2 regions of the Bartonella sp. WD16.2 genome follow, and region 1 is predicted to be linked to the other one. Evidence: predicted binding sites of a transcription regulator. Region 1 holds the regulator's gene; the other holds the start of a gene.
What was found. Region 1 encodes LexA, which represses DNA repair genes until DNA is damaged. Its sites were predicted from a motif close to TGTTCNNNNTGTGTTCNG; they were not measured.

Region 1 (7,975 bases):
GAAGATGCTTTGAAACAGCGCATTTTAAAGATTTTTACAAATCTGTTAAAACTTTATAATCCTGCTTTATGTGTTATTGCTTGCAATACAGCTTCTACATTGATGATAACAGATTTACGGCGAAAATTTCCTAATATTCCTTTTGTTGGGACTGTACCTGCGATTAAATTAGCAGCTAAAAAGACAAATTCAGGTCTTATTTCAGTGTTAGCAACTCCTGGAACGATTCAACGTGCGTATACACATAAATTAATAGATTCTTTTGCTAATCAGTGCCATGTTCAGCTTGTAGGGAGTACAAAGCTTGCAAGGTTTGCTGAAAATTATTTACGTGGGAGTCCTGTCGATGACGAAGAATTACGTCATGAAATCTTACCATGCTTTGTTGAGAAAGATAATAAATATACAGATGTTATTGTCTTGGCTTGCACACACTATCCTTTTTTAATTAATTTATTTCACAAGCAAGCTTTATGGCCGGTAAGTTGGATTGATCCAGCAAAGGCTATAGCCAGGCGCACCAGATCGTTATTATTAGAGGAAATACGAAATAAAAATATAAAGAAACATGAAGATTGTGCTTTATTTATATCGCAAAATATAGAAATTGCAACTGAGCATTTATTACAAAAGTTTAGTTTTAATATAGTAAAGGGAGTTGACTTTAAAGTATAATTGAATAAAGTTATTTGAACTTTTTCTTTTAAGAAAATAATATTAATTGACGTGTCCCGTGGATAGCTTTCAAAATTTGTGTGTAAGATATCCTGTCAGTCTTCATTTTAGAAGGCAGAGGAGGGTGCGTTTCCTTGAGGTCTATATTTTGATCTTATTTTTTATGTGAAGGAAATGCGATGAGTAAGCGCGAATCAACAAAATATAAAATTGACCGCCGTATAGGGGAAAATATCTGGGGGCGTCCCAAGTCTCCTGTAAATCGCCGTGAATATGGTCCTGGTCAACATGGGCAGCGCCGTAAAGGAAAGCTTTCTGATTATGGTGTCCAATTGCGTGCTAAACAAAAATTAAAAGGATTTTACGGTGATATTTCAGAAAAACAATTTCGTAAAATTTATGAAGAAGCTGTTCGTCGTCGTGGTGATACAAGTGAAAATCTTATCGGCCTTTTAGAATCACGTTTGGATGCTATCGTCTATCGTGCAAAATTTGTACCTACTATTTTTGCTTCTCGTCAATTTATCAATCATGGTCACATCAATGTAAATGGTCGGCGTACGAATATTCAGTCATACCGCTGTAAACCAGGCGATGTTATTGAAGTTCGTGAAAAATCAAAGCAACTTGTTTTGGTCTTAGAATCTATACAGTTAGCTGAGCGTGATGTACCTGAATATATTGAAGCAGATCATAGCAAAATGAAAGCGACCTTTATTCGTATTCCTGCTTTTTCAGATGTTCCTTATGCTGTTCATATGGAACCTAATTTAGTTGTTGAATTTTATTCACGCTAAATTGAGTGTAAAAAATTATCATTTCCTAATTTGGTTGTATATTTTTAAAATTGGCGTCATTTTGTATCTATTGAAATTGATAACATTTTTAGAATCTGTTGGCATTATCAGTTTTTTGCTGCCATAAAGTCCGTGCATTTTATTTTTTTGACTGTTAATATGCAGTCTACAGACGAGATTTAACATAATTTAAATCTTATTATGTGTTACTATTTGTATCATGATTGTAAAATAAACCATTGTATTATACACAGGGTATAGTACTATAAATCAATCTTTTTAGTAATATCGGACAATAGAAAAATGTTGGTATAGGTGGTCTTTTGGAGGAGAATTTTGATGATTGCCATCCAATGTTTCGAGTTGCCCCTTCAACTGTAGAATTTAATAAATTACGTAAACGACTTTTACGCTATATACGGCAAGCGTTTGATGATTTCTCTATGTTGTCTTCAGGGAAAAAATGGCTTGTTGCTTTATCTGGTGGGAAAGATTCTTATGGTTTGTTGGCTCTTCTCTTAGATTTAAAATGGCGTGGTTTTTTACAAATTGAAATTTTAGCTTGTAATCTTGACCAAGGTCAACCAGGCTTTCCAAAGCATATTCTTCCTGATTTCTTGAATAATTATCAAATTCCTTATCGCATTGAATATCAGGATACTTATTCAGTTGTTACAGATAAATTAACACCAACACAAACATATTGTTCGCTTTGTTCCAGGTTGCGGCGCGGGCATTTGTATCGTATTGCCCGTGAGGAGAAGTGTTCTGCATTAGTACTTGGACATCATCGTGATGATGTTTTAGAAACATTTTTTATGAATTTATTTCATGGTGGTCGCTTAGCGGCTATGCCTGGAAAACTTATAAACGATGAAGGAGATCTTTTTGTTTTGCGTCCTCTTGTTTATGCAGCTGAAGAAGATATGAAGAAATTTTCTCAAGCAATGCAATTTCCTATTATTCCTTGTAATCTTTGTGGTAGTCAAAGTGGTTTACAACGCAATGCAATAAAAGAAATGCTAAACGATATCGAAAAAAGAATGCCAGGGCGTAAAGATACTATGATTCGTGCTTTGACAAATGTACGCCCAAGTCATTTACTTGATAAAAAACTTTTTTCCTTTAATGCTTTACTATAATTTAAACTGCAACACCATAAAGATCGTAGGCATCGGATTGTTCGATTTTAACGGTAACAAATTCACCGGTACGAAGTGGTCGCCGTGATGATACATGAACAACGCCATCTATCTCTGGAGCATCATATTTACTGCGGCCTTTAGCCACTTTACCTTGACTTTCATCAATGATGATTTGAAGTCTTTTTCCAATCTTTTTCTTTAAGAGACGAGTAGAAATTTGTTGTTGTTTTGCCATAAAGCGATGCCAACGGCTTTCTTTCACTTCTTCCGTAATGCTTTCTAATTCAAGATCATTTGCAGCAGCGCCTTTTACTGCTTCATATTTAAAGCAACCAGCACGTTCAATTTTTGTTTCTTCTAACCATTCGAGAAGCATCTCAAAATCTTCATTAGTTTCTCCTGGAAAACCAACAATGAATGTTGATCGCAAAGTGAGATCTGGACAAATTTTTCGCCACTTTTCAATTCTACGATTCGTTTTTTCCATATGAGCTGGGCGTTTCATATTGCGTAAAACAGTTGGTGATGCATGCTGAAAAGGGATATCTAAATAAGGGAGAATTTTTCCTGCAGCCATAAGTTCAATAACTTCATCAACATGGGGGTAAGGATAAACATAGTGCATTCGCACCCAAACACCTATATCTCCTAGTTCACGACAAAGATCCAAAAATTTAGCTTTTATTGTTCGGTCTTTCCAGGAACTTTCAGCATATTTAATATCAATACCATAAGCACTAGTATCTTGTGAAATAATCAAAAGTTCTTTTACACCTGCTTGTACAAGCTTCTCTGCTTCACGGAGAATATCACTTATGGGGCGCGAGACCAAATTACCACGCAGGGCAGGGATAATACAAAAACTACATCTATTAGAGCATCCTTCAGAAATTTTTAAATAAGCATAGTGGCGAGGTGTAAGACGGATACCTTGCGGCGGAACTAAATCAATAAAGGGGTCGTGTATTGGAGGAACGATTGTATGAACTGCTTGTATGACGTTTTCATATGCTTGTGGTCCAGTAATAGCTAATACACTAGGATGTGCTTGACGAATGACATCAGGTTCAGTGCCAAGGCATCCAGTTACAATAACTTTTCCGTTTTCTTTGATAGCTTTTTCAATATTAGCTAGTGATTCAGCTCGTGCAGAATCAAGAAAGCCACAAGTATTAACAATAACAAGATCGGCTCCTTGGTGTTTATGTGAGATTTCGTACCCCTCAGAACGAAGACTTGTAATAATACGCTCAGAATCTACAAGTGCTTTTGGGCAACCGAGAGAAACAAAACTAATACGAGGTACTGCCATAATTAATCCTTGTAATTCTTTAATAAAAATTTAGCTTATCTATTATTCTTACTTTTAGGAAAAATGTTCGTATGCCCTTTAAGCTTTAAATGTATTTGATACATTTTGAGACAAAATTATGTAAACTTATTTATAATATTTCACGAACATACAGAATATAAAAGACAAAGATGCTAATAAGTGGCATTATCGATTAACCATCATAGAAACGGTTTCATATGTATGAACATTCCATAAACGTACACAGCTTTTTATATATTTTCAGTTATTTTGTCTTTTAATAATGGCGAATAAGCCCAACAAGTTTGCCTTGTATGTGGACACGTTCAGGCCTATATATACGCGTTTCATAATGAGGATTTGCGGCTTCTAATGCAATCGAAACCCCTTTACGTCGGTAACGTTTTAAAGTTGCTTCTTGTTTATCAATTAATGCAACAATAATTTCACCTTGTGTTGCTGTACTTTGACGTTTAACAATTATAGTATCTCTATCAATAATACCTGCTTCAACCATAGAATCACCTTTAACTTCTAAAGCATAATACTCACCTAAACCAATCATATCAGGTGGAAGAGAAAGTGTATTTGTTTGTTGCTGTATTGCCGAAATGGGTACACCAGCAGCGATACGGCCCATAATAGGGATAGTAATATTTTCTTTGTTTTTTGTGTCAGAATTATCAAGATTATCAAAGTCTTGAAATGTTTTTCTTTTGTTTTTTTCTACTATACTTGGAAAAATTTTACGTGCAGAAGAAAGATCAAATGTTATTTTATCAGGAAGCCGGATAACTTCCACTGCACGAGCACGATTTGGTAAACGACGTATAAAACCACGCTCCTCTAAGGCTGTAATCAGCCTATGAATGCTCGATTTTGAAGCAAGCTCTAATGCATTTCTCATCTCATCAAAGGAGGGGGGAACACCAGTTTCTTTCATATGATTGTGAATGAATAAAAGTAGCTCATATTGTTTACATGTCAGCATTCAACATTCCAATCAAAAAATCGAAAAAGAAAAAATAGAAGACAAAGTATAAGTATTTCATGATTATTCTACAATTTTTTATAAAATAACGCAAAACTCTTTACTTTATTTTTGATTCTAGAAATTTAACTCTAGAGAAAGAATGCAGATTCAGTTGTTTTTTTATTTGATAATATTCTATATATCATTGTCGAATTGATATTTTATAGCTATATGTGGAATATCGTGTTTTTAGTAAGATGTAATGATCATTGACGAATAGAAAATTGCTTAAAATTTTAAATAAAGCTAATTTATATTAGCTATATTTCTTTCAGATACAATTATAACTTTTAATGTTCTTTTTTATGGGTATCAATCAAAACTTTCTCAAGTTAGATAATAACTTTCATATGGTTTTATAGTTAGTTTTTGAAAAGGATTATCTATACCTTAAAAATAGCCTCAAATATTTTACTTTTACTAACTTCTATTAGTAATATGTCAATTAAAGAATAATCTTTCAATTAAGTGTAAATAGTTACGAATTTCATAGTTGGAATCGCTTTATACAAATTATTAATTCATAAAATTTAGCTGCTGTTATGAACGGTTCAGTCACACTAAAATTGTGCAAAAAAAAGCAAAAAGTTCTTGAAGATCTGAATCATTAATATTCTATTATTCAGTTGAATAACACCATTTGCTGAAAAACGTATTTCCTGCCCATATTAATGGGTGTAAAGAATGCAATATGCTATTGTATATTATTCTACTTATATTCAAAAAGAATGCATAAAATAATGAGAAAGTTGAGTGCAATGAATAGTATTTTGGTAAACAAGGTAAAAAATAATATTTTTTCATAAAAGGTGTTGACCAAATGAAAAGTCGACCGTATGTTCCCATTTCATTTTCCACAAACAAAATAATTGTGTGGGAGCGCGTAGCTCAGTTGGTAGAGCAACTGACTTTTAATCAGTAGGTCCAGGGTTCGAATCCCTGCGCGCTCACCATAGATAATGTTTTAAAATTCCCCGTAAATTGGTGAAAAATTATTTAGACTATTTATAAATTATACTTATCTTCTATTATTCATATAAAATAAGCCCGATTTAATTCACAACTTATATTATGATGTTTTATTTCTGATTTTATATTTATAATCTATTGATTTTGTTTAACTTTAATACACATTAGGTAGTATATTATTTTCACAAATTGTAACAAATATTCTTTTATGTTACGTTACTATCTTGATGAGAGATTGATTTTTAGAATACCATGAATCTTAAGAATATAACCATTCATTGGGTATAAATTTCTGATTATACGCAAAGAATGCAATTTGATATTTACAGTAAAAGCTAAGAAGGGAATGCAGGGTGATAATGCTTTTAAATAGTAAAAAAAAATTAATCTTCGTTGTTAAAGTGATCTTTCAATTTGTGCCTATAATTGCTGTTGCTGGTTTATTAACAGCTTGTGCGAACCAAACAACACAATTTACAGGGAAAAGTCTCAATAATAAGACACCTGTGATAAAGGCGGCAAAGGCTGTTAATGTACCTGAAAAGGTTTTAAATGCACAGCAGAAATCAAAAAATAAAGGTGGTAGACCTGTTGTTGGTAAACCTTATCAAATAAAAGGGAAATGGTATTATCCAGAAAACGATCCAACTTATAAACGTGTTGGTCAAGCATCATGGTATGGTTCAGATTTTCATGGGCGTTTAACTGCAAATGGTGAAATCTATGATATGAATCTTTTAACTGCTGCCCATCCTACAATGCCTTTGCCCAGTTATGCTCGCGTTACAAACTTGGAAAATGGCTCTTCTATTATTGTTAGGGTAAATGACCGTGGTCCTTTTATAAAAGATAGAATTATTGATTTATCCAAACAAGCTGCGACAATTCTTGGTTATGTCGATAAAGGGGTGACAAATGTTAAAGTAGAGTATGTCGATAAAGCGCCTGTAAATGATTATGATAGTGCTTATTTAATGGCCTCTTATACATCTAGAGATTATAATTCATCTATGATGCTAGCATTAGCGAATACTCTAGAAGACAAGAAAGATACTATTAATACAGGTCACCAAAAACAACTAATGAAGGCCACGATGAATCCAAAACAACCAATTAGGACTTTTTTGATAAAATTACCAGATATTGGTCCTGTTTTGATTGATAAACCTACATTACTAGATCAAATAGCTTTTGCTGATAAATTTAATGAAGAAAATCCATGATAAACCGATTGTAATTGTTTTATTAAGGGAAAACACTGTGTTTTTTGCAATACGCATTTAAGAAGTGGCAAATAATCCAGGAAAACTCTGGATTAATATAAATGTCTTCATAAAAACAAAGTTGAGTTAATATATTTACAGCAAGCCAATAGCTGAATGAGATGTTATAGGTAAATTCTATATAACAAGGAAAAATGTATAATATGAAACATTAATAATATAATGTATTTTATAAATTTATTTTAATAATTATAAAGAAACATGAAAATTTTTTATAATTTGTAAATATATTCCTTGTAAAAAATGAATAACCTCTTTTTCCTTATACAATCTGCTTTTTGTGCTGTTTTTTAAACAAAGAGGAATCAATTGCATATAACATTAAAGTTTTTTCCTTATTTTAGAAATTAACGTTTAATAGATAAAAAGCATAAAATTTCAAATCTCTACACCACAATCGCTATTATTGATGGTGCATGATAATATGCTTTGCAAAACAGAGTAATATTTACTTTTTTCCTATTTTTATTAGCAAAATTAATGACAATTGAAGTAATATTTTATTTGTTTTTAAAATGCGCTTTATAAAGTAACAATTGGATGCTTGCAAAAATAATATAGGCCAGAGTGAAGAATTAAGGTTCATACGTGTCAGGGTATTTTATTACATTTGAAGGAGGGGAAGGAGCGGGCAAAACGACTCAAATTTCTTTGCTTGCACAATATCTTCGTAGCAAAAACCATGACGTTGTTATAACTCGAGAACCTGGAGGTACAGCGGGTGCTGAGGCAATGCGCTATATTTTATTATCAGGTAATAC
Region 2 (7,975 bases), 180 kb from region 1:
GCAATAATATCAGATGCCTGTCGTTTGGTGCCAACAAATAAAACACGACCCCCGTGTGCAACCGTATCTGAAACAAGTTTAAGCGCCTGATACAAGAGCGGAACAGTCTGAGCAAGATCAATAATATGAATATTATTACGCTCCCCATAAATATAGGGAGCCATTTTCGGATTCCAGCGCTGTGTCTGGTGCCCAAAATGCACACCTGCTTCTAAAAGCTGGCGCATTGTAAAATCTGGTAATGCCACAATTTTATCCTTTCCGGTTTAACCTCCGCGAAAAAAGTAAAAAGATTTACTACCGGTGGACACTTGAATAATTTTTTCTACAAGTACCCGAATTCCGCGTGTGGAATAAAAATATCATACTAACATTTGACTTTTTTTCAAGTCATTTTCTGCACAATCATTTAATGCTTGCAAATATCAGAATTCTTTTCAAAATCGAGTAGTTTAAAATTTTTCAATTTTGCGCGTATCGAAAAATCCCCATAATCTATAAGCAGGTCTCGCATAACACCATTTTCATATAAAAGAAAGCTGGTACGATAAAGAGGTAAACCATCTTTATTTTTTGTATCATCAAAATAAGAAATTGTAACAGGCCAATGACTCTCCTCACTTAATTTTCCTAATTTTTTCGTTTCAGAATCAGATATTAACCTCTTTTTGTCTCCAATAACTATACTTTCTTTTATCACTTCATTTGCATTGTCTGTTCCATCAAATACAGCTGTGTGATAAAAATGACGAGCTGCTTTTGCCTGCTGAATAATAGTTTTCAATTGCATAATTGGAAATTCAGCTGTCGTAAGTTTATAAACATCCTCTTTTGGCTTTTTTAATTTAACTATAATTCCATCTTTAGTACGCTCAGCCACCCCTTCGATATTATCTGAAACCTCTTCTCCAATTTTATTTTGAACATTAAAATGGAATTCATGACTATTACCTGTTTCATAACTAGTTATTTGTTGATCCGTTAAACGTATTGGTGCATCTTTCATATAAATACGGTTCACAAAGCGGGACCTTGTGGTATAACCCTGACATGTTGAGCCTGTAAGCTCATAAACCATCCGCCCAGAAACTCCTAGGATCGACATTTCATTAGAAACACTTTCAAGCTGGAAATCATAAACAGCTCGATGAGGCACTAAAAAATAGGCTCTTCAGCTCCTGCGGAACATAGGAGAACATTGTATAAACCTATCATAAATAATAGCTTGATTATTTTTGACTTCCAATTTTTTATTCTGCACACAATCATATAAAAAATTAAAAAACTCCCCTTAAATCATTTCAATACATTTCTTTAAACTAGAAAATAGTTTATGAGATACACTATATCATAGAAAACAGGGAAGTTAAAATATGACCAACTCAATTGAAAGTCGTTTAAAAAAGTTTGGTATTGTTATTCCTGAAGCAACACAACCCATTGCAAATTACATACCAACATCACAAATTGGTAATCAACTTTTCATTTCTGGTCAGTTACCACTGTCTTGTGGAAAACCAGTAACAATCGGAAAAGTTGGTGCAACTGTCAGTGCTGAACAAGCAAAAAAATCAGCAGAAGTATGTGCTCTTAATATCCTTGCACAAATAAAATTAACCCTTGGTGATTTAACTAAAATAAAACGTATAATAAAAATCACCGTCTTTGTTGCAGCAGATCCTAATTTTACTGATATACCTCTTGTCGCTAATGGAGCTTCTGATCTATTTGTCAATATTCTCGGTGAAGTGGGTAAACATGCTCGTTCTGCTGTCGGGGTCTGCACTCTCCCTATGGGAGTTCCTGTAGAAGTAGAAGCTATTATAGAAATCTAGCATTTTCATAAATATCAATATCTGCGCAAAAATCGAATATTACAAATTGCTTATTGCAGTTTATATTTTTTAATCTTAAAAAAACAATGTAAATTAATTCTATTTCTAGATAAATACTACTGAAAGAAAATGCTTTATGAAACAAGTGTATGATAATAATAATATTTTTGCTAAGTTGATTCGTAACGAAATTCCTTCCGTTCGTGTCTATGAAGATAATGATGTTATTGCGTTTATGGATATCATGCCCCAAGCTCCAGGACATACATTAGTTATTCCCCGAAAAAGCTGTAGAAATTTATTAGATGCAGATACGGAAATATTGTTTTCAGTCATTAAAGTTGTTCAAAAAATTGCTAATGCTGTTAAAATAGCTTTTCAAGCGGATGGTATCACAGTCATGCAATTTAATGAAGCAGCTAGTCAACAAACCGTTTATCATCTTCATTTCCATATTATACCGCGGATGGAAGGAGTAGAACTTAAACTCCATAATGATGTCATAACGCCTACAGAAATACTCAAAGAACATGCACAAAAAATCCGATCAGTTCTTTAAAAATGGCTTTAAGTCGTAGAACTCTTTTTTCTCACATATCTTGCAGAATTCAATAAACCCTTGTGAGCTTTATTACCATTTGAGCCAACAGAAGGGTCAGAAGATAAAATTTCTAATTCTAATTTTTCTCTATCACCACTTAATTTATGCGTAAATACGCGAACCATACCACCAGTACGCAACTTTCCAAATAAAATTTCATCAGCTAACGGCTTTTTAATATGTTCTTGTATGATACGACTCAACGGACGTGCTCCCATTTGAGTATCATACCCTTTACGAGCAAGCCATACCATTGCAGACTCGCTGAATTCAAAAGTGATTTCTTTATCAACCAATTGTGCTTCAAGTTGGAAAATAAACTTCTGCACAATTTGACTGATTGCTAATCGAGATAAAGGTGCAAATGGAACAATAGCATCTAACCGATTACGAAATTCTGGTGTAAATAATCGGTTGATAGCTTCTATATCATCACCATCACGGTGTACTTTACCAAATCCAACAGCTGATTTTGCCATATCCGAAGCGCCAGCATTGGTTGTCATAATTAAAATGACATTGCGGAAATCAATTTTTCTACCGTTATGGTCTGTTAATTTACCATAATCCATCACCTGCAATAAAATATTAAATAATTCTGGATGAGCCTTTTCGATCTCATCTAACAATACAACAGCATAAGGATTCTGATCAACAGCATCTGTGAGAAGACCACCTTGATCAAACCCTACATAGCCCGGAGGAGCTCCTATCAAACGTGCTACTGTATGCCGTTCCATATATTCCGACATATCAAAACGCAACAACTTAATCCCTAAAGAAGATGCCAGTTGTTTCGCAATTTCAGTTTTCCCAACACCTGTTGGTCCCGAAAATAAATAACTTCCTATCGGTTTTTCTGATTCACGCAATCCTGCTCGTGCTAGCTTTATGGACGATACAAGCATTCCAATCGCTTGATCTTGTCCGTAAACAACATGCTTGAGTTCTTTCTCAAGCTTTTCAAGGATTTTACGATCATCATTAGAAACTGTTTTTGACGGAATTTTTGCTATAGCTGCAACTGTAGATTCAATTTCTTTAACACCTACGCTTTTTCTTCTTTGTTTTTTTGGCAAAAGCATCTGTACAGCACCACTTTCATCAATAACATCAATTGCTTTATCCGGCAATCGACGGTCAGCTATATAACGTGAAGATAACTCTACTGATGCTACCATTGCTGCATCAGTATATTTAATTTGGTGAAATTCTTCAAAATAAGGTTTTAGTCCTTGCAAAATTTTAATCGCATCAGCGACAGATGGCTCATTAACACTAATTTTCTGAAAACGACGCGTCAAAGCTCGATCGAGTTCAAAAATTTTTCGATATTCTCTATAAGTTGTCGAACCAATACATCGAATCATACCTGAAGATAATGCAGGTTTTAAAAGATTTGCTGCATCCATATACCCCCAGACGTAGCTCCTGCACCAACCAATGTATGAATTTCATCAATAAATAAAATAGCACCCGGATACTGTGCTAATTCTTTAACAATTCTCTTTAACCGCTCTTCAAAATCACCACGATAGCGTGTGCCAGCAACAAGCCCCCCCATATCAAGAGAAAATATTGTTGCATTCAACAAAATCTCGGGCACTTTTTCATCAACGATGCGTCTAGCCAACCCCTCAACTATGGCCGTTTTTCCAACACCAGGTTCACCAACTAACAGTGGATTATTTTTTGACCTTCGACATAAAACCTGCATTATTCGTGAAATCTCTGTGTCACGACCAATTAATAAATCAATTTTTCCATTGCGCGCTTTACAATTCAAATTAACACAATAAGTAGCAAGTGCACTTGCTACTTTGTCATTGTTTTCCAAAACATGCTGATCTAACTGTTCTTCAAGATCCTCAAGTAATAGAGACAACTCATCATCACGTATAGCACCATGTGAAATGAAACGCACAGCATCATAGCGCGTCATTCCCATTTCTTGAAGAAAATATGCTGCATGACTTTCACGTTCAGAAAAAATTGCAACAAGAACATTTGCCCCCGACACTTCATCTTTTCCCGCTGATTGAGCATGAATCACCGCGCGTTGAATAACACGCTGAAAAAATGCTGTTGGTTTTGTATCTTTATTGGTTTTGATTTGTACATCCAACTCCGATTGGATATAATTAGTCAAACGCTCCCGTAACTTTTCTAAATCGACCTGACACGCATGGATCACTGAACTTGCATCAACATCATCTAATAAAGCAAGTAAAAGATGCTCTAATGTTGCATATTCATGCTGCGCTTGAGCAGCAATTGTTAATGCACGATGCAAAACCTCTTCAAGGCTGGGTGTAAAAGATGGCATAACCCTCTCACTTCTATTCCATTACACATTGTAATGGATGTTCATTTTGACGTGCACATTCCATAACTTGCACAACTTTCATTTCAGCCACTTCATAGGTATAAGTACCGCATTCACCTATCCCATTTTGGTGAACATTTAACATAATACGTGTTGCTTCCTCAAAACTTTTTTTAAAAAATTCTTTAAAATAAAAACAACAAAATCCATAGGTGTGTAATCATCATTCAGTAAAAGAACACGGTATAATTTAGGTTTTTGAAATTTTGATTTAATTTGAGGTATGATAATAGTATCATATTTATCTTCACTCCAGCTCTTGCTCTTTCTATTTTGCATAGTATAAAATATGAGTTTTTTAGTTAATATCATTATCATTTTCCATGTAGTATGCTTTTTATTAATTTAAAATCCTTTCATAACCATTGTAATACTTAAGTGTATGAAAAATAAAACTTTCTTTTAAGATCAGATTTAAGTCAAATAGAGAGACTCACAAAATAACCTTTATAAACAAATTAGTAACATCATTCATTTAAATTGTGTTAAGCTAACTGCAACAAAAAAGATCTTGATGCGATTATTTGGCATAAATAAGGTATTACAAGTGTATATTAACTGGCGAAAAATTGCACCTTTCTACAAAAGAATAGTTGCTGTTTTTATTGTTTTAGCTATTTCTTATTCTTCAGTGAAAGCTACTCCTAAAGAAGCTTACCCTGATAAATACGCGGCTATTGTTATAGATGCACATACAGGAAAGACCTTATTTCAAGCCAACGCGACTTTAAAACGTTATCCTGCCTCTTTAACAAAAATGATGACGTTGTACATGCTCTTTGAAGCTATGGAAGTACGTCGCGTAACACCAAATACGCCCATCCCTGTCTCAGCTTACGCAGCAGCACGCCCACCAACGAAAATAGGCTTTAAAGCAGGTCAAACAATTTCTGTAGAAGAGGCCGCCAAAGCTCTCATTACAAAATCAGCAAATGATGTTGCTACTGCTGTAGGGGAATATCTTGGTGGCAGTGAACCAAAATTTGCTCGAATGATGACAGTAAAAGCCCGTAAACTTGGTATGACGAATACTCGTTTTGCAAATGCTTCAGGTCTTCCAGATGCCCGCAATTATTCTACAGCAAAAGATATGGCCACTCTAGCATTAGCTTTGCGCAAACATTTTCCCCAGCAGTACAAACTGTTTAAAACAACGAGTTTCTCTTTTCGTGGCAAAACAATTAACAACCATAATAAATTAATAAAAACAATAAAAGGCGTTGACGGAATTAAAACAGGCTATACACAAATGTCAGGTTCTAATTTAGCCACATCAATGCATATTGAAGGACGCTCCATTGTTGCTGTGGTAATGGGAGGAAAATCATCTACAGAGCGTGATATTCATATGACTAACTTGTTGAACCGGTATTTGTCAAAAGCAAGTCGTAAGAAAGCGAATGAATATTTAGTAGCTATGGTATCCTATAATTTACCCACTGGAGCAGCCATCCCTATACCTGTCGCTAAAACAAATCAAACTGACTTAGATGATGATGTCTCCGCACTTCTAACAGCACTTGCAGCGCAACCTAATGAGTTAAACACAGCTATAGCTGCTGTAAATCAGGTGATTATACCAACTCCTAATCCTCACAAAACCACATCTGTAGAGATAGATAAAATCATCACTGCTTCTTTATCTACAAGTGGTGGATGGGCCATTCAAATTGGTTCTCTTCCCAGTAAAGAACAGGCAAATACTCTGCTTTCAAAAGCCAAGAATACAGCTTATTCAGCTTTAAAACATACATCTGCACATATGCAACTATTTGAAAAAAGTGGACATCGTTATTATCGTGCCCGGTTTGTTGGTTTTCAATCAAAAAAAGCTGCGCATGATGCTTGTTCTACTTTAAAGAAAGCAAATTTTAACTGCTATACTGTAATCTATTAAAAGTTTTTGAATTCTGCATTAAGGATAGTGCCATGACACATAACGTTATTTCCCCATCTCTTAAAAAGGGAAAACAGTTGAAGCAATCACCCCTCCTCTCACTACGTTCTCTTCACGATGCCGCAACTAAACTTGCTAATTTAAAGCACACCCCAACGGTGTCAAACACGCATTCTCTTGTTAGTCTTCTTATTTGTCAAATAAATCGAAATCGTCGTTTAGCTACACCTCCTGTACGCATTCACTTACGGGTTGCGAGTCACACAGGAAATATACCTGTCAAACTCCGTTTAGGAGCAACAAATACTTAATTCTATTACCTATTTCTTATAGGAAAAATACTTGATCAATAATAAAGTATTTATTCACCATGTGAGATTTTAAAAAAATTTAAAGTGCACGGTTTTTATTTTTAATTTACAAAGATTCCAGCATGAATTTCTGTTTTTACTGTTTAACATTTTATCTTTAGTGTTTGAATAACACTCTTCTTAGAAGACGCAAAAATATCAAAACTATCCTACCAATACAGAATCTAACATCAAGCGGTATATTGTTTACCTTTATTATATAAATAAGAAAACATCTATGAAACGATAATAACAACAACACCGAATGTTGGTGCTAATGATTTACTAAAAAGAAATTCCTCTGATCATTTGCTGCTTCACTTAAACGATATCCCCTTATCAAAGTCATGCTCTTTCAATACATAAAGTACTCTTAAAAAAGTACTATTTTTTGATGCATAAATAACTAATCATTTTACCAAATGAAGCACCCTTATATAGCCTAACATGATGTAACATTGCGTGCAAGGCCACCTTTACTTGTCTCTTTATAGCGCTCACTCATATCATAGCCTGTTTGGCGCATTGTTTCAATACAAGCATCAAGAGAAACAAAATGTGCTCCATTACCATGTAAAGCAAGAGAAGAAGCTGTTACGGCCTTAACAGCACCCATAGCGTTGCGTTCAATACATGGAACTTGTACAAGGCCAGCGACTGGATCACATGTCATTCCTAAATGATGTTCAAGAGCAATTTCAGCAGCATTTTCAACTTGAGCGGGTGTACCACCCAATGCTGCTGTCAATCCTGCTGCTGCCATTGAAGATGCTGTCCCCACTTCACCCTGACAACCAACTTCTGCACCAGAAATAGAAGCATTATGCTTAATGATACCGCCAATAGCTGCTGCTGTTAACAAAAAATTATGCATCCCTTCTCGATTGGAACTATTATTAAATTGCA

Region 2: BWD162_RS02035 (ATP-dependent Clp protease adaptor ClpS) is a predicted target of LexA. The motif match lies at 5,272-5,289, and genes of this name have one in related genera.

What each region holds. Positions count from the first base shown of each region.
Region 1 covers NZ_CP019781.1:715,481-723,455, forward strand. Annotated here, with positions in the region: gene murI (glutamate racemase) at 1-675, shown strand, start outside; gene rpsD (30S ribosomal protein S4) at 855-1,472, shown strand; gene ttcA (tRNA 2-thiocytidine(32) synthetase TtcA) at 1,826-2,614, shown strand; gene rimO (30S ribosomal protein S12 methylthiotransferase RimO) at 2,616-3,929, opposite strand; gene lexA (transcriptional repressor LexA) at 4,207-4,920, opposite strand; tRNA gene BWD162_RS02940 (tRNA-Lys) at 5,840-5,915, shown strand; gene BWD162_RS02945 (septal ring lytic transglycosylase RlpA family protein) at 6,291-7,154, shown strand; gene tmk (dTMP kinase) at 7,803-7,975, shown strand, end outside.
Region 2 covers NZ_CP019781.1:536,881-544,855, reverse strand. Annotated here, with positions in the region: gene rpsB (30S ribosomal protein S2) at 1-248, opposite strand, end outside; partial or broken gene BWD162_RS02055 (cell envelope integrity EipB family protein) at 410-1,233, opposite strand; gene BWD162_RS02050 (RidA family protein) at 1,374-1,835, shown strand; gene BWD162_RS02045 (HIT family protein) at 1,972-2,394, shown strand; partial or broken gene clpA (ATP-dependent Clp protease ATP-binding subunit ClpA) at 2,403-4,762, opposite strand; partial or broken gene BWD162_RS07850 (ATP-dependent Clp protease adaptor ClpS) at 4,776-4,963, opposite strand; gene BWD162_RS02035 (ATP-dependent Clp protease adaptor ClpS) at 4,901-5,134, opposite strand; gene BWD162_RS02030 (D-alanyl-D-alanine carboxypeptidase) at 5,370-6,719, shown strand; gene BWD162_RS02025 (hypothetical protein) at 6,752-7,030, shown strand; gene BWD162_RS02020 (L-serine ammonia-lyase) at 7,512-7,975, opposite strand, start outside.